One region of the Eubacterium sp. AM46-8 genome, then DNA from elsewhere that is predicted to be linked to it. Evidence: predicted binding sites of a transcription regulator. Region 1 holds the regulator's gene; each other region holds the start of a gene.

The links. The regulator HrcA, encoded in region 1, represses chaperone genes, less so after heat shock. The targets are predictions, from matches to a motif close to TGTTAGCACTCNNNNNNNNNGAGTGCTAACA.
Region 2: DW963_RS02765 (Hsp20/alpha crystallin family protein) is a predicted target of HrcA. The motif match lies at 2,426-2,456, and genes of this name have one in related genera.
Region 3: htpG (molecular chaperone HtpG) is a predicted target of HrcA. The motif match lies at 4,052-4,082, and genes of this name have one in related genera.

The regions. Positions count from the first base shown of each region.
Region 1 is NZ_QSEU01000002.1:178,663-185,464, reverse strand. It holds gene DW963_RS02280 (insulinase family protein) at 1-101, opposite strand, end outside; gene dnaJ (molecular chaperone DnaJ) at 249-1,376, opposite strand; gene dnaK (molecular chaperone DnaK) at 1,466-3,352, opposite strand; gene grpE (nucleotide exchange factor GrpE) at 3,420-4,064, opposite strand; gene hrcA (heat-inducible transcriptional repressor HrcA) at 4,076-5,170, opposite strand; gene thrC (threonine synthase) at 5,390-6,802, opposite strand, start outside.
Region 2 is NZ_QSEU01000003.1:66,353-73,154, reverse strand. It holds gene DW963_RS02785 (aspartate dehydrogenase) at 1-70, opposite strand, end outside; gene DW963_RS02780 (nitroreductase family protein) at 114-659, opposite strand; gene DW963_RS02775 (M48 family metallopeptidase) at 745-1,281, opposite strand; gene DW963_RS02770 (hypothetical protein) at 1,302-1,514, opposite strand; gene DW963_RS13535 (hypothetical protein) at 1,671-1,793, opposite strand; gene DW963_RS02765 (Hsp20/alpha crystallin family protein) at 1,836-2,276, opposite strand; gene DW963_RS02760 (arginase family protein) at 2,526-3,299, opposite strand; gene DW963_RS02755 (phosphate acyltransferase) at 3,345-4,310, opposite strand; gene DW963_RS02750 (hypothetical protein) at 4,367-4,795, opposite strand; gene DW963_RS02745 (flavodoxin family protein) at 4,792-5,088, opposite strand; partial or broken gene DW963_RS02740 (acetyl-CoA carboxylase carboxyltransferase subunit alpha) at 5,168-5,992, opposite strand; gene DW963_RS02735 (acetyl-CoA carboxylase carboxyltransferase subunit beta) at 6,026-6,796, opposite strand; gene DW963_RS02730 (ACP S-malonyltransferase) at 6,799-6,802, opposite strand, start outside.
Region 3 is NZ_QSEU01000022.1:2,047-8,848, reverse strand. It holds gene aroQ (type II 3-dehydroquinate dehydratase) at 1-117, shown strand, start outside; gene efp (elongation factor P) at 186-743, shown strand; gene DW963_RS12540 (DUF1540 domain-containing protein) at 806-1,120, opposite strand; gene lepB (signal peptidase I) at 1,218-1,931, opposite strand; gene htpG (molecular chaperone HtpG) at 1,981-3,975, opposite strand; gene DW963_RS12525 (DUF5721 family protein) at 4,141-4,635, opposite strand; gene DW963_RS12520 (ABC transporter permease) at 4,737-5,528, opposite strand; gene DW963_RS12515 (ABC transporter ATP-binding protein) at 5,525-6,250, opposite strand; gene DW963_RS12510 (DHH family phosphoesterase) at 6,376-6,802, shown strand, end outside.

The DNA of each region.
Region 1 (6,802 bases):
AAAAGTCCTACAGAATTAAGGTCATTAAGCTTTTCAATGTTCACAAGCTCATATGCACCATAATCTTTATTAAGTTCTTTATATCTTGTCTCTAAATTCATATTACTGCTTTAATCTCCAATCTTTACAATAAGGCATTACCATATATGAAAACATATATTACATATAAATATAATACCCCACAATGTAGGATTTTACCACATTGTGGGGTGAGTGTAAACTTACATTACATATGTAAGCTATAGTATTTATTTGCCGAAAAAACCTTTCTTCTTACTGTGTCTTTCATTACCTGTAAGTGCCTTTTCATATGCCATAAGTGCATCCTTCTGCTCCTGATTAAGCTTTGTAGGAATATCAACTATTAAAGTGATATAATGGTCGCCTCTCTGTGCTGCATTTCTTACACTTGGCATACCTTTGCCTTTAAGTCTTACTCTTGTACCTGATGCTGTTCCCGGCTTAACTTCGTACAATACTTCTCCATCAACAGTCTTAACCTTGATTTCACCGCCAAGTACCGCTGTTGGATAGCTTATTACAACATTAGAGAATATATTGTATCCGTCTCTTTCAAATTCTGTGCTTGCTGAGATAATAACAGCAACTAAGAGGTCACCTCTTGGTCCGCCATTAACTCCCGGCTCACCTTTGCCCTGTATACGTACGCACTGACCATTATCGATACCTGCTGGGATATTGACTTCAATAGTCTTCTTGCTGCTTATATAGCCTGTTCCGTAACAATCCGGACACTTCTCCTTAATTATCTTACCAGTTCCATGACAGTCAGGACATGGCTGCTGGCTTCTTACCATTCCAAGAAATGACTGCTGTGTGAAAGTTACCTGTCCACGACCACCACATTTGCTACAGGTCTCTGGTGATGTACCAGGCTTAGCTCCTGTACCGTGACAGCTTGAGCACTCATCCTTTAATGTAACATCTATCTTCTTGGTTGTTCCCCTTACTGACTCGTCAAATGTAATTCTTACATTAACTCTTACATCAGCACCTCTTCTTGGTCCATTGCTGTTTCGCCTGCTTCCGCCGCCGCCAAACATACCTCCAAAAAGATCTCCGAAAATATCTCCCATGTCACCAAAATCGAAATCGAAGCCACCTGCTCCAGCTCCACCTGCTCCGCCTTCAAATGCGGCATGGCCAAACTGGTCATACTGTCTTCTCTTTTCAGCATCGCTTAACACCGCATAAGCTTCAGAAGCCTCTTTGAATTTTATTTCAGCTTCTTTATCCCCCGGATTCATATCAGGATGATATTTCTTTGCAAGTTGTCTGTATGCTTTCTTAATAGCAGCGTCATCGGCATCCTTAGGCACGCCAAGGACTTCATAATAATCTCTCTTATCTGCCATGATTGCTTCCTCTTTCTTATTTAATCAACAGAAACTGCACGGAGTTCTCACCCCATGCAGTCCTTATTCCAGTCAGTTATTACTGACAATTAAACCTCTTTGTAATCTCCATCAACTACATCATCACCGTATGGAGCTGAACCATTAGAAGCACCTGCTCCCATATCAGGACCTGCACCTGCTCCCATGTCTGGGCCTGCACCACCAGCAGCCTGCTGTGACTCATATAACTTAGCGAAAAGCTTCTGAGCGCTTTCCATAAGTTTTTCCTTGGCAGCCTTGATTTCATCAACCTGTGCATCTGTCATGTTTTCTGGGTCAGAACCATCAACAAGTGCCTTTAATGCGTTAAGGTCAGTCTCAACTGCAGCCTTGTCAGAAGCATCAAGCTTGTCGCCTGCCTCATCCATAGCCTTCTGTGTCTGGAATACCATTGAATCAGCTTCGTTACGTGCATCAATAGCATCCTTACGCTTCTTATCCTGAGCCTCGAACTCAGCAGCTTCCTTAACTGCCTTATCGATATCTTCATCAGACATGTTAGAACCAGCAGTAATTGTGATGTGCTGTTCCTTACCTGTTCCAAGGTCCTTAGCAGATACATTTACAATACCATTGGCATCGATATCAAATGTAACTTCAATCTGTGGAACACCTCTTCTTGCTGGAGGGATACCATCAAGTCTGAACTGTCCAAGTGACTTGTTATCTCTGGCAAACTGTCTTTCACCCTGTACAACGTTGATATCAACGGCTGTCTGGTTATCAGCAGCTGTAGAGAAAATCTGGCTCTTCTTTGTAGGAATAGTTGTATTTCTCTCAATAAGTCTTGTAGCAATACCACCCATTGTCTCGATTGAAAGTGAAAGTGGTGTTACATCAAGAAGAAGGATATCACCAGCACCTGCATCACCAGCTAACTTACCACCCTGAATAGAAGCACCGATAGCTACGCACTCATCTGGGTTAAGAGTCTTGCTTGGCTCATGTCCTGTTAATGACTTAACCTTATCCTGTACAGCAGGGATTCTTGTAGAACCACCAACTAATAATACCTTTGAAAGCTCTGAAGCTGTAAGACCTGCATCTGAAAGTGCATTCTTAACTGGCTCTGCAGTCTTTTCTACAAGGTCATGTGTTAATTCATCGAATTTAGCTCTTGTAAGAGTCATCTCAAAGTGCTTTGGTCCTTCAGCTGTAGCTGTGATATAAGGAAGGTTGATTTCTGTCTGAGTTGTGCTTGAAAGTTCCTTCTTAGCCTTCTCAGCTGCTTCCTTAAGTCTCTGAAGAGCCATTGTATCCTTAGAAAGGTCAACACCTTCCTTAGCCTTGAAATCATTTAACATATACTGTGTAACAGCATTATCGAAATCATCACCACCAAGCTTGTTATTACCAGCTGTAGCAAGAACTTCAATTACACCATCACCGATTTCGATAATAGATACATCGAATGTACCACCACCTAAATCGTAAACCATAATCTTCTGCTCATGCTCATTATCAAGACCATAAGCTAAAGCTGCTGCTGTAGGCTCATTGATGATACGCTTTACATCAAGACCTGCAATCTTACCAGCATCCTTAGTAGCCTGACGCTGTGCATCGTTGAAGTAAGCAGGAACTGTAATAACAGCTTCTGAAACCTTCTCACCAAGATAATTCTCTGCATCTGACTTTAACTTCTGTAAAATCATAGCTGAGATTTCCTGTGGAGTATATTTCTTTCCATCAATCTCAACCTTGTAATCTGTACCCATATGTCTCTTGATAGAAGAGATTGTCTTATCAGCATTAGTAACTGCCTGACGCTTTGCAGGATCACCTACAAGTCTCTCTCCTGTCTTTGAAAATGCAACTACTGAAGGAGTAGTTCTTAAACCTTCTGCGTTAGCGATAACAACTGGCTTACCACCTTCCATTACAGCTACGCAAGAATTAGTTGTACCTAAATCAATACCAATAATCTTTCCCATGATAAAATGTCCTTTCTATAATTAAATTGATTAATACCTTGTGTTACATATGCTTTCTGGCTTATCGCTAGTTAGCAACCTTGACCATGCTGTGTCTTATAACCTGGTCTCTGTATGTGTAGCCCTTCTCAAACTCTTCAACTACGATGTTCTCTCCAACTGAATCATCATCAACATGCATTACTGCATTGTGGAAATCTGGATTGAACTCACCGCCTAAAGCTTCAATAGGCTTAACATCTGCATCCTCAAGCATCTTTAAAAGCTGCTTGTGAACCATATCCATTCCCTTAGCGAATGGAGTTTCAAGTTCCTCATCTGTCACACTCTTAAATCCTCTGTCGAAATTATCAACAATAGGTAAAAGCTTCTTAATGATATCTGAGGCTCCCATCTCGAACATAGTAGATTTCTCTTTTTCTGTTCTCTTTCTGAAATTATCAAACTCAGCCATCTGCCTCTTTACTCTGTCCTGAAGTTCTTCTATAACTGCATCCTTAGGATCCTTCTTCTTAGAGCTCTCAGTGCTCTCATCCTGTGCCTCGGCCTTGTCTGATTCATCAGCTTCACATGCATTCTGACTTTCATCAGCCTTACATTCTGATTCGCAGTTGCAGGCTTCTTCTTTCTTAGCATCAGTCTCCTGATTCTTTACTTCATCCTGAACTGTCTCTTCTGATTTCTTTTTCTTTACATCCTTTGACACTTCCATACCAACCTTTCCTAAGTTTTCTTAAATACATCATCCAAATGCGTCTGCATCTCTTTTAAGGTATCAACAACCTTTTCATAATCCATACGCTTCGGTCCAATAATACCAATTGTTCCCTTCATTCCATCCTGCAATTCATATGTGGCTGTTACCACACTACAGTCCTTCATGGATTCAACTGGTGTTTCATTTCCTATATATACCTGAATGCCGTGGTTATCATCTTCAGTCTCATCTGAACCATCCTTGTCATTAACAAGTCCAGACAAGCCCTGCTTTTCCTCCAAAGCATATATAAGCTCACTTGCTTTCCCGGAATCACTAAGCTCCGGATACTTGAATATGTTAGTTGCACCGCTTGTGTATATCTTCAGGTCGTCAGCCTTACTTATAGTCTCAACTATCGCATCTAACACTTCTTTAACAATACCTATATGCTCACCTGCCTGACTCTCCATCTTGGATATAAGTCCCAGATGCATCTCCTGCAATGTAAGACCTGTAAGTGTTGTATTAAGAAGAAGATTAAGCTTCAGAAGATTCTCTGGTGAAATATCCTCGCTGATAGTTATAACCTTGTTCCTTATAAGATTACCTTCCATAACAATAACAGCAAGAAGCTTATTCGGTTCAAGCTGTGAAAGCTGAACAAATCTTAACTTATTACCAGTTACCTTAGGAGTAGTTATCATCGTGGCATAATTAGTATTATTCGCCAGAACCTTTGCTACATTCTGAAGAAGCTCCTCTACTCTGTCTACCTTCTCTGATAAGGCATCCTTCATAGAATCAAGTTCTTTCTCTTTATCACCAACCTGCTGTTCTCTTAAGGATATCTCTTCCTCTTTCTGGGCCATTAAATCGTCAACATATAATCTGTAACCCTTATCAGTTGGAATTCTTCCAGCAGAGGTATGTGGCTGTACAATGTAGCCAAGCTCTTCTAAGTCTGCCATCTCATTCCTTATAGTTGCTGAACTTAACTGTAAATCAGTCAGCTTGGAAATCGTTCTTGAGCCAACCGGTTCTCCGGTATCAAGATAATTCTGAATAACAGCTTTAAGTATCTTAACCTTACGGTCATCCAGTCGTCCATCCGTCTCCATGGCATCCTCTCCTTTCATCTTGTTAGCACTCATTAGATTGGAGTGCTAATATCGATACATTTAAGATATCACTACCCTTTCGTGATGTCAACAATAATATTTCTTTTTTCTATAAATAATTTATAAACTTCTTAAACAAAGTGATATTAACACAAAAAAGCTGCAGCTCTAACAGTTTCAAAACCATTAAAGCTACAGCCCTATTAATTCTTATATATATTAGATTCCAAGAATCTTCTTTACTTCATCACACATCTTGTCAGAATCACATACAGTATCATGAAGAACTGGTGCTGTTCTGATTTCTTCAATTGCGTTAGGAACTTTGACATTGCTTATCTTGCTAAGCTCGTCTACAAGCTCGAAATCTCCCATTGAATCATACTTAGAATCAATAGCATTCATAACGCTTCTTGTAAACTTATATGGACTTGCTGTTGAAGCAATAACTGTCTTAGTTGTATCACCAGTTTCTTTTCTGTACTTATCATATACAGTTGCAGCAACTGATGTATGTGTATCGATTACGTATCCACAATCTTCATATATCTTCTTGATTGTAGCAGCATCCTCTGCCTCTGTAGCATAATTGCCATAGAAGTCAGCTAACTGTGCCTTCATCTCTTCTGTAATCTTGTACTTTCCTTCTGACTTTAATGATGCCATAAATTCTGCATTCTTAGCTGCATTATTGCCAGCAATTCTGTATATAAGTCTCTCAAGGTTGCTTGAGATAAGGATATCCATAGATGGTGAGGTTGTAAGAACGAACTCTCTGTTTCTGTCATACTCACCTGTTGTAAAGAAGTCATATAATACCTTATTCTCATTAGATGCACATATGAACTTATTAATAGGAAGTCCCATATTCTTAGCGTAAAATGCAGCTAAGATATTACCGAAGTTACCTGTAGGAACAACTACATTTATCTTCTCGCCATCCTTAATCTCGCCATTAGCTAATAACTTGGCATATGCATATACATAATAAACAATCTGTGGAACAAGTCTTCCTATATTGATTGAATTAGCTGATGAAAACTGGAATCCGGCATCGTTCATAACCTTCTCTAATTCCTTATCAGAGAAAATGTTCTTAACACCAGTCTGTGCATCATCAAAGTTACCTTTGATTCCAATTACATATGTATTGTCGCCCTTCTGTGTAACCATCTGCTTCTCCTGAATTGGGCTTACACCGTTCTTAGGATAGAATACAATAATCTTAGTTCCCGGAACATTAGCAAATCCAGCTAAAGCAGCCTTTCCTGTATCTCCAGATGTAGCTGTAAGAATAACAATTTCATTCTTAACATTGTTCTTCTTAGCAGAAGTTGTAAGAAGATGTGGAAGGATAGAAAGTGCCATATCCTTGAATGCTATTGTAGCACCGTGGAAAAGTTCAAGAAAATACTCATCTTCAACTTTAACAAGCGGAGTCATCTCTTCTGTATCAAACTTAGAATCATAAGCTCTGTCTATACAGCTCTTAAGTTCTTCCTCTGTGAAATCATCAAGCATAAGCTTCATAACTTCATAAGCAACTTCTTTATAAGTCATCTTAGATAATTCTTCTAAGCTTTTATCTAATGATGGAATACTCTCTGGTACAAAAAGTCCTCCGTCTGCTGC
Region 2 (6,802 bases), on a different contig from region 1:
GGATATCCTGAAATCCCGCAACCTGCTCCCCTGTGCATATGCTTGTCTTCAGTACTGGTTTCTTATTCATTTTATCTATTAGCTTTCTTGCTCCAGTTCTAGATTTATAATCATTATATAAATCTCGCGACAGCATCAAGCTCTTTTCTCTTAGGTCTTTCAGGTGGCTCCTGTCTCCTGTAGCCGACAGCAATAACAGACACAACATTTTCACTGTCTGGAATATTAAGCAATTCTCTTAACGCCTCACCATCTCTAATGCCCATTACCAGAGTATCAAGCCCCAGTTCAGCCGCTTTAAGAAGCAGATTCTCATTCTGCAGACCAAGGTCATAATAACCCCAGCCGTCACCAGCTTCATTAACCGGGCTGCTTGTATTCTTATCGAAACCAACCATTCCCTTTACAAATGTTGTGACTATATACGCACCTGCTCCGTCTGAATTAGCTTGATTGAATTCAGGAAGACATTTTTCTCTAACTTCTTTTACCGCATTTTCAGATAAAACACAGTAATATCTTGATGTCTGCAGATTCTTCCATGAAGGTGCATATGACGCAGCCTTAATAAGTTCCTCAAGCTGCTCCTTAGTAACCTTTCTCTCTGGATTATAATTTCTTATGCTTCTTCTTTTCTCCATTACTGCCTGTAATTCCATATGTATACCTCTTTTCTATGATTATAATTACTAATGTTTCCGCTCAATCTACACATCATTATCTGCTTATCATAAAATGCCTCCTCTAAGTAAGTTTATATCCCTTTAACTGCTTTCTGTATGTTCTATACTCCGGACAGTATTTTTCAACCTCCTCCCAGAATTCTGCCGAATGATTCATATATCTTCTGTGCGAAAGTTCATGCACGATTACATAATCCATCAGCTCCTGGGGCATATAATACAACTGGTAGTTGAAATTCACATTGCCTTTAGAACTACAGCTCCCCCACCTTGTTTTCTGGTTACGGATAGTTATTCTTCCAACGCTCACATTCATTATATCACAGTAAAACTGTACTCTCTTTTCAAATGTATCCTTTATATTATCAAGTTCCTGCTTCGACAGACATTCAATACCCGGCGCACCTGTACCGCGTCTGTTATCTGATTTCTGTCTGACAAAATCCAGTTTCTGCCTGATCCATTCATCATGTTCTTCTATAAATCTGTTAATCTCTGCTGATGACATTCGCAATGGAGTTCTTACTATCACTTTCCCATCTGCATGAACCTCTATTCCTATTGTTCTTCTTCTGGATTTTATTACCTGTATGTTCATGATTCTACCTTGTAAATGCTTTATCTTCCCACAACCTTCTTAAGATATTCATTTTTCAGCTTATTCTGCTCTTCAAGCCTCTTATTTTCATCTTTTAAATGCTGTATATATTCCCGTGTCAGTTTAACGCCTCCACGAACTGCTATGTCTTCATGTTTTTCCATCTCATCAAGCCACTGGAATAATGACTTTTCCCTGATTTCGTTATATGTGTTATCTTCTCTGTTAAACATTTTTATCCTGCCTTCTTTCCACATATTTTAAACAATTCCTATAATACCACACACGCGGCTTCCAATGGCATATATTCTTAAAATTTCATATTTAGCAATTGCTGATTAAATAAAAATCCCGCGACAGTCATACAACCGCCACGGGATTAAAATCATTTATTCATATGTGTGTTTCTTATGCTTACCAAAAGCTGCCTGTTCCTCGACACTGTGGTCTGCAACATTCATCTTCTGATGTACTTTCTTTTTCTTTAATGGATGCTTTGGATTCTTATCCATAACAATCGCTCCCTTTCTAATTCAATAATAAATGATTAGTCATTAGCCTTCAATAGCAATGTACTTCTTATTCTCAACTGCTTTAGCTTCTTTCTTAGGAACTGAAAGTCTTAAGATACCATCTTCATACTTAGCCTTGATATCTTCCTGTGTGATACCTTCACCTACATAGAAGCTACGGCTCATAGCACCAGCATATCTTTCCTTACGGATGTATTTACCTTTCTTATCCTTTTCATCCTTATCAAGTCCCTTAGCAGCACTTATTGTAAGGTAACCGTTATCAAGCTGTGCATTAATTTCATCCTTCTTAAATCCTGGAAGATCAATATCAACTTCATAACCTGTATCAGTTTCCTTAACATCAGTCTTCATTACATTATTTGCATGCTTACCATATAAAGTCTTGTCAACTTCAGGAAATCCGAAGTCCATCCAATCATCATTAAATAAATTCTCTCCAAAAATACTAGGCATCAACATAAGTCATTCCTCCTTTAACATATATCATTATCTTGTTACCTTGTTTCTTTGGAACTGGGATGTTTCAGTAACCTCTTGAGGTACTTTCCTTTACTTTCGTACCTCTTTTGGTTCCCTTCCTTTGTTCTTGGCTATGTTATATACCTTTTTGTTAGCACTGTCAAGAGGTGAGTGCTAATTATTTTTATTTTCCAATTATAAAATTCCGCAATCCCAGTATTTACATGGGATTGCGGAATTATAAAATATTTATAAACTATATTTTTTCAGTCGTTTCAGAAGAAAATTATATAATTCTTTATTAAGTTCTCCGTTCTTTTCCTCATCTTCCATATATTCAGGAAGCGGCATATCTGTATCACATTCTCCACATATATCAATACCTAAAACCTTCTGGTTTCTTATAATTATCCCAAGCATATGCTCTAATGTACCAAGCTTCATATGTCCCTGACTCCAATTGGTTTCACATATGCTTTCATCAAGAACATCCTTATCAATAGATATGTATACAGGAACTGATAAATCAATCTGGTTTGTTTTAGATTCCATTGCTTCGGCTCTTATCTCCTGTGCTGAATATGTTATAAGTTTATTACTTCTTAACCCAATCGCATTAATATCTTTCTTCTCTGGTCCCACCAGAATAAGCTGGCAAATATACGGATTGTCTTTAATCACCTTTCCTGCCCAGTCTCCGCAGCTTGTTAATCCTTCAATCATAGGTTTTTGCATATCGGTATGGTGATCAAATACAACTAAAGAAAACGGTTCCTTAATTCTGTCAGTCATTATCTTAGTAACATAATGGTAGTTACCCGAATCAAGAAAATGTATTCCATGAATTCCAACAGAATCAACTCTTTCACCTATCTGTTTTTCAGCTTCGTCTGATACATACATATCACATCCTGTAATATCAGTGCAGTCTATCCATGTAAGTGATGTTTTTTCCTTAGCAAATTCATCATCATATACACCTGTGAAATCAAGAATAAAATTGTTGTTTTTCTCTCTTTGCATTATACAATCACCTCAATGGATGTTACTTTTTCTCAAATTCCTCGCTTATCTTCTCCACAAGATTATTCTTTGCAAGTCCATAAGCAATCTTAACTGTATTATACACTGTTTTGTCCGTTGCCGCTCCATGTCCCTTAACAACCGGCTTCTTAACGCTAGAAGAATTGCTCCGCCTTCATTGTTGTAATCAAACTTTGGCTCAAGTCTGCCAATAAATGCCTCTAGCTGTGCCTTTTGGGTATCAGATGCACCTGCTGCCGCCCTTCTTATATCATCAAACACAACCTTTGCTGTTCCCTCGATTGATTTAAGAAGCACATTTCCTGCAAATCCATCACATACAACAACATCTGCGTTGCCGTCTAACACTTCTTTGCCTTCAATATTACCTGTGAAATTAAAACCACATTTTTCTAAAAGCTCATGAGCTTCCTTAATAACATCACTTCCCTTTCCAGCTTCAATGCCATTAGAAAGTGTTGCAACTGTCGGATTCTCAATTCCGAGTGTCTTCATGTAAGCTACACCGAGTCTTGCAAAATCGACAAAACGGTCTGCCTTGCAGTCAATATTGGCACCGCAGTCAACTATACAGAATGGCTTGTCATTACGGCCATTAAGAACTACTGAAAGTGCCGGTCTTGTCGCATTTAACTTGCCAAGTATCAGGATTGAGCTGATAAGCACAACTCCTGTTGCACCACATGTCACGAATCCACCAATATCCTCATTCATACGGCACATTTTAAGTCCCTTGATTAAGGACGAATCAGTCTTATCGTGGTAAGCGTCAACCGGGTCATCATAATTAGTTATCTCCTGTGTGCAGTCCACTATCTCAAGCTGCGATTCATCATAATTTACATTGGCAAGGAAATCCTCAAGCTCGGCCTTCCTTCCCATCAGATATACATACAAATCTTTATTCTCACTGATTGCCCTGATTGCGCCTGAAACAAGCTCTGTCTGCGGCTTGTCAGCGCCAAGCAAATCTACAACTATCTTTATCAAATTTAATCCTCCTTGTTTTACGAAGTAAAATCCGAGTCCATTGACGAGGAGAGGATTTAGCCCTCCTTCTGCTCGTGCCAGAAATTATCAAGCAGATTCTTATACACTGCCTCTGAAAATGGAGCTTTTGACAGCTTCTGCTTTGTTTCCTCTGACAAATGCTTTGTCGCAGCAAACTCTTTTCCCGCCGCCTCATACTTTGACAAATATCTGTCAAGTCTTGAACTTGCACCCAGTTCAATTAATGTCTTTAACTGTGGACATAGAATTGCTGTAAATCCATTTTTACCACATATGCACTCATATTCCTTAAGAAGCGAATCATAGACTGACTCTGACTCCGAATAAGCACATCCCGATATAAGAACCAATTTCTGTCCCGTCTTTGGATTTCTTATGCCGTGAAATGACTCGCCATTTTCAGGTGGCTTCTGTCCCCTGTAAGTACACATCATGCTTAAAAGTCTGTCTGTGAAAAGCTTCATCTGTCCCGGCATGCCAAAAAATACAACGGATAACTTTCAATTATAATGTCTGCTTCTTCTATTCTTTTCTTAACTGCCGGCATGTCATCATTTTTGATAACACACTCGCCCTCAGTCCTTGCCCAGCATGAAAGACAGCCCATGCATGGAGTAACATTTAAGTCGGAGATATTGATTATCTCCGACTCATATTCACCGCCTTCACACATTCCTTTTACAAATGCGTTAGTTACCGCCATTGTAGTGCTGGCATTCTTATGTGGACTTCCATTTAAAACTAATATCTTAGCCACGTCCAAATAATCCTCTTCTCTTTCTTGCAGGAGCCTGTGATGCACCAAGTAACTGTGCTGCTCCAGGAACCTCTCCTACTGCCTCACTGTATTCGCTGTAACGGCCTATTTTTCTGTATTTCTCATATCTGTCATCAAGAAGCTTATCAACCGGCTTCTTCTCTAACTGCTTTATTTCTTTTAAAAGGTCGTCAGCAAGCTTTTTCATAAAATGTGATGTTTCTTTCTCTTCTGAAAAATCTTCCGGTTCTTCAACGACCTTTTCTACGATACCCATTTTATTGAGGTCTGATGCTGTAAGCTTGAGATGTTCTGCTGCCTCTGGCGCTCTCTTAGGATCTTTGAATAGAATACTTGCACATGACTCAGGTGTGATTACTGAATAATATGCATTTTCAAGCATCCATACTTCATCCGCAACAGCAAGTGCAAGTGCGCCGCCGCTCCCGCCTTCACCAATCATTACTGATATAATAGGTGTCTTAACATCTGTAAGCTCATACAGGTTGTTGGCAATTGCCTGTCCCTGTCCTCTTTCTTCTGCGCCCTTACCGCAGTTAGCACCCTGTGTATCAACAAAACAGATAACCGGTCTGTGGAACTTTTCAGCCTGCTTTATAAGTCTTAATGCTTTTCTGTATCCTTCTGGAAGAACGCAACCAAAATTCCTTAAAAGTCTTTCGTTTAAATCTCTTCCTTTTTCAATTCCGATTACAGTTACAGGCTTTCCGTTAAGTCGTCCGATACCACCGACAATGGCATGGTCATCTGCAAAGCATCTGTCACCGTGAAGTTCTACAAAATCAGTTATTGTAGCATTTATATAATCCGATGCAGTTGCTCTGCCGCTCTTTCTTGTACGGCAGATTCTGTCATAAACACTTAAATTCTCGTTTGTCATGATTAATCTTTCTCCTTATATTGCAATGCAATACTGTTATGCACTTACTGTTTCTGCATGTATTGCAAGAATGTTAGCAAGATATGCCCTCTGTTCCTGTCTTGGCACGATATCATCTATAAATCCGTTCTTTAACTGGAACTCTGCGCTCTGGAAATTATCCGGAAGCACTTCACCTGTAACCTGCTCTACTACTCGCTTTCCTGCAAATCCAATCATTGCACCCGGTTCAGATATGATTATATCTCCAAGCATTGCAAAGCTTGCTGTAGCACCGCCCATTGTAGGGTCTGTTGTACATACAACATATAAGAGTCCTGCGTCACTGTGTCTTCTGGCTGCTGCTGAAACCTTTGCCATCTGCATAAGTGACAGTGCGCCCTCCTGCATTCTTGCACCACCTGAAACTGTATATCCGATAACCGGAAGTCTGTTCTTTGTAGCATATTCAAAAAGTGCTGTAATTCTGTCCCCAACAACTGTTCCCATAGAACCCATCATGAAGTTAGGCTCCATAATGAATATACATGTATCATTCCCACCGATAGTTCCTCTGCCGCATACAACGCCCTCTGTCTCACCGCTCTTTTCTCTGGCAGACTCATACTTTTCCTTGTATGATGGAAAATCAATAGGATCTGTAAATTCCTGATCATTAAACATTACATCAAACTTTTCTGTAAGCATCTGAAGCCTGTTCTTTGCCGGCATACGGTTTAGCTTCCCACATAACGGGCATATGTAGTAATTCTTCTCCAAATCTTCTTTATTGATTTCTTCTTTACATTTGTTACATTTGACTGTCATTATTAT
Region 3 (6,802 bases), on a different contig from region 1:
GAGTTCAGACATACTTCTGTGACAGTTCCTGTATGTAACGGACAGGTAGTAGGGCTTGGACTTAAGGGATATTTATATGCAATGGAAGCAGTTGTTGACCTTGTAATGAAAAAGTAGTTGCCAAATGTTTATATTTATTATACAATATTAGAAGTCATTTGATTATTTAGGAGGTATACCAAAGAATGGTAGATGCAGGTAGTTTTAAGAACGGTATTACAATTCAGTATGAGAACGGAATTTGGCAGGTAATCGAATTCCAGCATGTTAAGCCTGGTAAGGGATCACCTTTCGTTAGAGCTAAGTTAAAGAATATTATTTCTGGTGGTGTTATAGAGAATTCTTTCAGACCAACTGAGAAGTTTGATCTTGCACACATCGACAGATCAGAATATCAGTATTTATACGCTGATGGAGATCTTTATAACTTCATGAACACAGAGACATATGATCAGATTGCATTAAGTGCTGATCAGGTTGGTGATTCTCTTAAGTTCGTTAAAGAGAATGAGATGGTTAAGCTTTGTTCACATGATGGTAATGTATTTGCTATTGAGCCACCTATTTCAGTTGAGCTTGAAGTAACAGATACAGAGCCTGGTATCAAGGGTAACACAGCAACAGGTGCTACTAAGCCAGCTATCGTAGAGACAGGAGCTAAGATTATGGTTCCATTATTCGTTAATCAGGGCGATAAGATTAAGATTGATACTCGTACAGGTGAGTATACATCAAGAGCATAATTTTTATGTATTATTAAGGGCTGTCATGCATATGCATGACAGCCCTTTCGTGTAAGCAGGACTTATCCCCTTGCCTGGAATGTTGTACAGACTGTATCGTCCTCTGTTACAGCTTTTATACCTGATATGTCTACATGGTCAGCATCACATTTTTTATTAGTGTTATATATGCAGTTGGTTGCTTCACATGAGATGGATAAAGAATCTTTAGGAAGATGGCACATATTAGTTGCACCTGGTTTCTGATGTTCATAGTCACTGCAGCATGTTTCACCACATTGGCATGCAGAGCTTCCTTCTACACAGATTGAATTAAGACAGCACTGGTTGTCACAGTTATGCATGCAAGATGCAGCATTACAGTTAAGATTACCCATAATATTTCTCCTTTCAAAAAACAATTATGACCGCCATGTTGCAATTAACATAGCGGCCATATTATTGTTCCCTGAATATTATCTATTATGCAGGGGATTATTTGATAAAAGAAAAAGAAAACCTTTTCGTCCTGACATTGAAGTATCTGAAAGAAACTTTAGCAATTATCTTGTCTTTAGATACGAATGTATTAGTCCAGTATCTGGAATCTTTGGAATTATTACGATTATCGCCTAACATAAAATACGAACCGGAAGGTACAACATATGTCAGGTCTTCCCCATCACTGTTCATTGGCTCACGGATATAATTCTCTTCAAGCATCTCTCCATTAACATAAACGTAACCATTCCTGATATTAATAACATCTCCAGGAATTCCAATAACTCTTTTAACAAAGTTCTGAGATTCATCGTCAGGATACTTAAATATTACAATATCACCACGTTCAGGTTCGTGAAACAGATATGCCAGACGGAAACCAATAAGTCTGTCGCCTGTAAGAATAGTGTTCTCCATTGAACCAGAAGGAACCTGTGCATTAACTATAATAAATCTTGTGAATAGAAATGCAACTATGATGGCAACAGCAAGAATCTTAATATAGCTTAATATTTCCTGTCCAATACTTTCTTTATGGTCCTTGCGTGCAGGAGCAGGTGGCTCGTCGCTGTATCGTGGAATATCATAGTCATCATAATCTGTGTCATCATAAGAGAAATCATCGTCAATATCATCTAAGAATTCTATACCGTCATCGTATTTAGCTTTAGTATCATCGTCATAATTGTCATAGTTAAAATTAGTCATGTTATATATTTCCTTATTGTTATATAAGACAATGATAGTTTAAATGGCGTTATTTTGCAAGTAATTCCATGATTTTATTGCTTCTTGCAATAAATCCAGTCATCTGTTCAGGAGAGAGTGGTGCATGACTAAGCATAGCAAGGTCATAGAGCTGTTCGCATATAATCTTAGTATTTTCGCCGTCTGTATGTTCTGCAACATATTTAACAAGATCATTGTTAGCATTAAGTACAAGAGTCTGACCTTCGGCACCAAACATATTAGGATCCATGCCTGCCATACCATACATCTTCATCATATCCTGCATACGTCTGCTTTCTTCTGAAAGAGTAATCATTGAAGATATAGATGCATCCTTTAATTTCTCAACATTAACAGTTAAATTCTCTTTGCCAAGAGCATCCTTGAAAGTCTTAGAGAGCTTTTCGGTCATGTCCTTCAACTCGTCTTTAGAAGTCTCTTCCTTAAAGCTGTCTGAAAGATCTGCATCGATACGCTTGAACTTGAGATTCTCATTCTTAGATTCCATGTTAGTGATGAATGGCTGGTCAATGTTATGAGTAAGAATTACAGCATCAATACCTTCATTCTTAAACATGTTGATATACTGACTCTGCTCAACTTCGTCTGTTACATAGAATACTGTGTTTTCATGTTTCTCTTTATTCTCTTCGAGACATTCCTTAAGTGTTAAATATTTGCCGTCAAGGTTCTTGAATATGATATAATCATTCATCTTCTCAGCAAATTTTTCATCCTTTAAGCAGCCAAATTTGATAAATGGATTGATGTCATCCCAGTATTTCTCATAGTTCTCTTTATCTGTCTTACACATTCCTGAAAGCTTGTCGGCAACCTTTTTAGTGATATAATCAGATATCTTTTTAACAAATCCATCGTTCTGAAGTGCTGAACGTGATACATTAAGTGGAAGGTCTGGGCAGTCAATAACACCTTTAAGAAGAAGTAAGAACTCTGGAATAACTTCTTTAATGTTATCTGCTACGAATACCTGATTGTTATAAAGCTTTATAGTACCTTCAATAGATTCATACTCTGTATTAATCTTAGGGAAGTAGAGAATACCCTTAAGATTGAATGGATAATCCATGTTAAGGTGAATCCAGAATAATGGTTCTTTATAATCGTGGAATACCTTGCGGTAGAATTCCTTGTAATCTTCATCAGAACATTCATTAGGATGCTTTGTCCAGAGTGGATGGATATCATTGATTGCAACCGGACGTTTAACAATCTTGGCCATCTTCTTTGCTGGAACCTTCTCAACAGTTTCCTTAGTTCCGTCTTCTTTCTCAACTTCTTCAGTTACAGCATCCTTTATAAATGTATCAAGAACTGTATCTTTTTCTGTAACTTCTTCCTCAGGAATCTCCTCAGTCTGTTCACCGGCATCTTCGTTAGTTACAAAGATTGGAACCGGCATGAAAGAGCAGTACTTATCAAGAACTTCTTTAGCCTTATATTCGTTGGCAAATTCATAGCTGTCTTCATTGAGGTAAAGAGTAATCTCTGTACCAGGAGCTGCTTTGGTTCCCTCACTTATATCATATTCAGTTCCTCCGTCGCATGACCAGTGAACTGATTCAGCTCCGTCCTTAAATGAAAGAGTATCAATAGTAACCTGGTCAGCAACCATAAATGCTGAGTAGAAACCTAAACCGAAATGTCCGATAATCTGGTCATCATTAGCCTTATCCTTATACTTTTCAAGGAATGCTTCAGCACCTGAAAAAGCAATCTGGTTGATATACTCATCAACCTCTTCCTTAGTCATACCAATACCATTATCAATGATCTTGATTGTCTTATCTTTTGCAGAAAGCTTAATCTCAACCTTATAATCAATATCGTCTGGAGCTTCGTATTCTCCAATCATTGAAAGCTTCTTGAGTTTAGTGATAGCATCACAAGCATTAGAAACTAACTCTCTATAGAAGATATCATGGTCAGAATACATCCATTTCTTGATGATAGGGAAAATATTCTGACTGTTAATAGATAAATTACCATGTTCTTTTGACATAATATTTCACTCTCCAATCTGTATAGTATTAAACTAAATGTTAATTTAATACACTCAGAAACATAAGTCAAGCAAAAACTAGCACTCAAAGATAAAGAGTGCTAACAGAAAACCGCCTGAGCATGTAAACAGGCGGTTTTGCGGCATTTATTAAATAATTCTAAATTATTCTTCATAGGAAATATCAGCATCTGACAGGAAGTTAAGAATATATCGTTCAAATGCTTCATCAAGTGAACGGTCGAGAGTGAAAGTACTAAGCGAAGATGCTGTTGTCATGGTTACTGAACCATCCTGATAGCGTACATTAAGAAATAAACCATTGACACAATCAGGGTCAAAGTTAAGGCTGTTGTCAAGTATCAGCTTTGCAACGACTGCTTCAGGCAGTACAAATGTAACCTTTAAAAGTTCAGGAACTTTCCTGCCCTTAATTATGCTGAATGCGAAAGGCTTAATGTTCTTCCATGATGTATATCTTGCAGAAGGCATGGAATTAAGCTCATCTTCATGGTAAAAGTGGGTGTTGAGCTTTCCATCTATTGTATAACTGCAGCCAGTGCATATATAGGCTTCTGAAATACACATACCATCAAATGTATCGCTTATCAGAAGTTTATTCATAAATTGCTTTAAATCCTTAATTGTAAGAGAAAGCATAAATCCTCCTTGTTTTGCGAAGCAAAATGCGACTGCTCATGCAGGAGCAGAGGATTTTAGCCTCCTTGTTTTGCAAAATGTATATTGATTATAATATATAATCAGTCTTTTAGAAATAGCTTTTGAATTATATTTATTATAGCAAAGAGAATTGTTGATATAATACAGAGAATAACAATTCCGAGAACTACATAACTCATCTTAAATACCTGGCTGCCATATATTATAAGGTAGCCAAGTCCTTTTTTGGCAGCTAAGAATTCACCTATAATTACACCTACAAGACACAGACCTATATTTACCTTCATGTTACTTATAATGATTTTCTTGGAGCCGGGGATGATAAGCTTGCACAGAATATGCCATTTATTACCTCCAAGGGTCCGTATCAGAGTTATTTTTTCTTTGTCAATTCCAAGAAAACCTGTGTACAGATTAATTATCATGCCAAATATGGCTACGGATACAGCGGTTATGATAATTGCTTTGGTATTAGTGCCAAGCCATACAATGAGCATAGGTGCAAGAGCTGACTTAGGAAGACTGTTTAATACTACCATAAAAGGTTCAAGACAGTCTGACAGTCCTTTGAAGCACCATAACAATATTGCAAATATAATCCCGACAACTGTAATTATTGCAAATGCGACTATGGTTTCATAGAGAGTTACCCATATATGCATGAATATTACTCCGTCTTTGGCTAGGTCTATAAATGTCTGATACAGCCTTACCGGTGAACTGAATATAAATGCGTTGATAATACCTTTGTCAGCAGAGAATTCCCACAGACCGACAAATCCTAAGAATAATATCAGGCGGGAGAGTGTTACTGATATAGTATACAAACGTTGCTTTATTATGAATTTTTTCTGTAAAGGACTAATATTCATTTTAACACCTCCCTTATTTCATCAAAATATTTCTGGGAAGAAAGAGTATCTCTTGATTCTATATTGATAGTTTTCAGAAGCTTTGCAGGACGGCTCGTGAGTATTAATACACGGTCGGTCATTGCAATTGCTTCGGATATATCGTGTGTTACTAATATTACGGTTTTCTTCTCACTCCTTAATATATTACATATATCTTCCCTTACTTCGAGTCTTGTCTGATAATCAAGGGCAGAAAATGGTTCGTCTAAAAGTAAAATATCCGGTTTCAGAGCAAGTGTGCGGATAAGTGCTGCACGCTGTCTCATACCTCCGGATAGCTGGGATGGCCGCGCTGATTTGAATTCTGCAAGGTCATATTGCTCTAAGAGATGATTAACATATGCAATGTTTTCAGGCGTTTTTTTGTTATTTATTTCAAGACCTAACATAACATTTTTATAGATACTGCGCCATTCAAACAGATTATCCTTCTGCAGCATATATCCCATCCGGGAGTCCGGATTGTTCTCTGGCGGTCTTATATATATGGTTCCAGCTTCAGGCTTTATAAGATCGCATAGCAGAGAGAGCAGTGTGGATTTACCACAACCGGATGGACCGACAATCGAGGTGAAACTTCCGGGTTCTATTTCAAAAGAAAGATCATTGATTACCGGAGTCTCTCCATTTTTATCGTGATAAGAATAATATATGTGATCCAGAGATAGAATTGATTCCAATAGATTGCTCCCATACTATGGTTAATATAATTTATGAAAATTATTGAAAAAAGTGATTATGAAGATTGAATTAGACGCATATAAAGAATATAATAATAACACTAAGGTCATATGAGGGGTACATTATGAACTGCTTAGAAGAGATAATAGCTAATATAAGCACAAAAAGAGTGTTTATACAGACACATAATTTCCCGGATCCTGATGCAATGGCATGTGCATATGGATTGTCAGAACTGCTTAAAGCAAAAGGGGTAGACGCAGAGATTTGTTATAAGGGAAGTATTGATAAAACAGTAACAGCCAAGATGGTAAGACTGCTTGATATTGCAGTTAAAGAATATATGAGTGCAGATAAATTCAGTAAAGAAGATGAGATAATTCTTGTTGATGCACAGAAAGGTAATTCTAACATTATAGATATGAATGGTCATGAGATTATATGCATAGATCATCATCCTGTATATGAACATGTTGATTATAGATTCTCAGATATAAGACCGGAGGTTGGTGCATGCGCTTCGATTATTGCGTCATATTATTTTGATAATA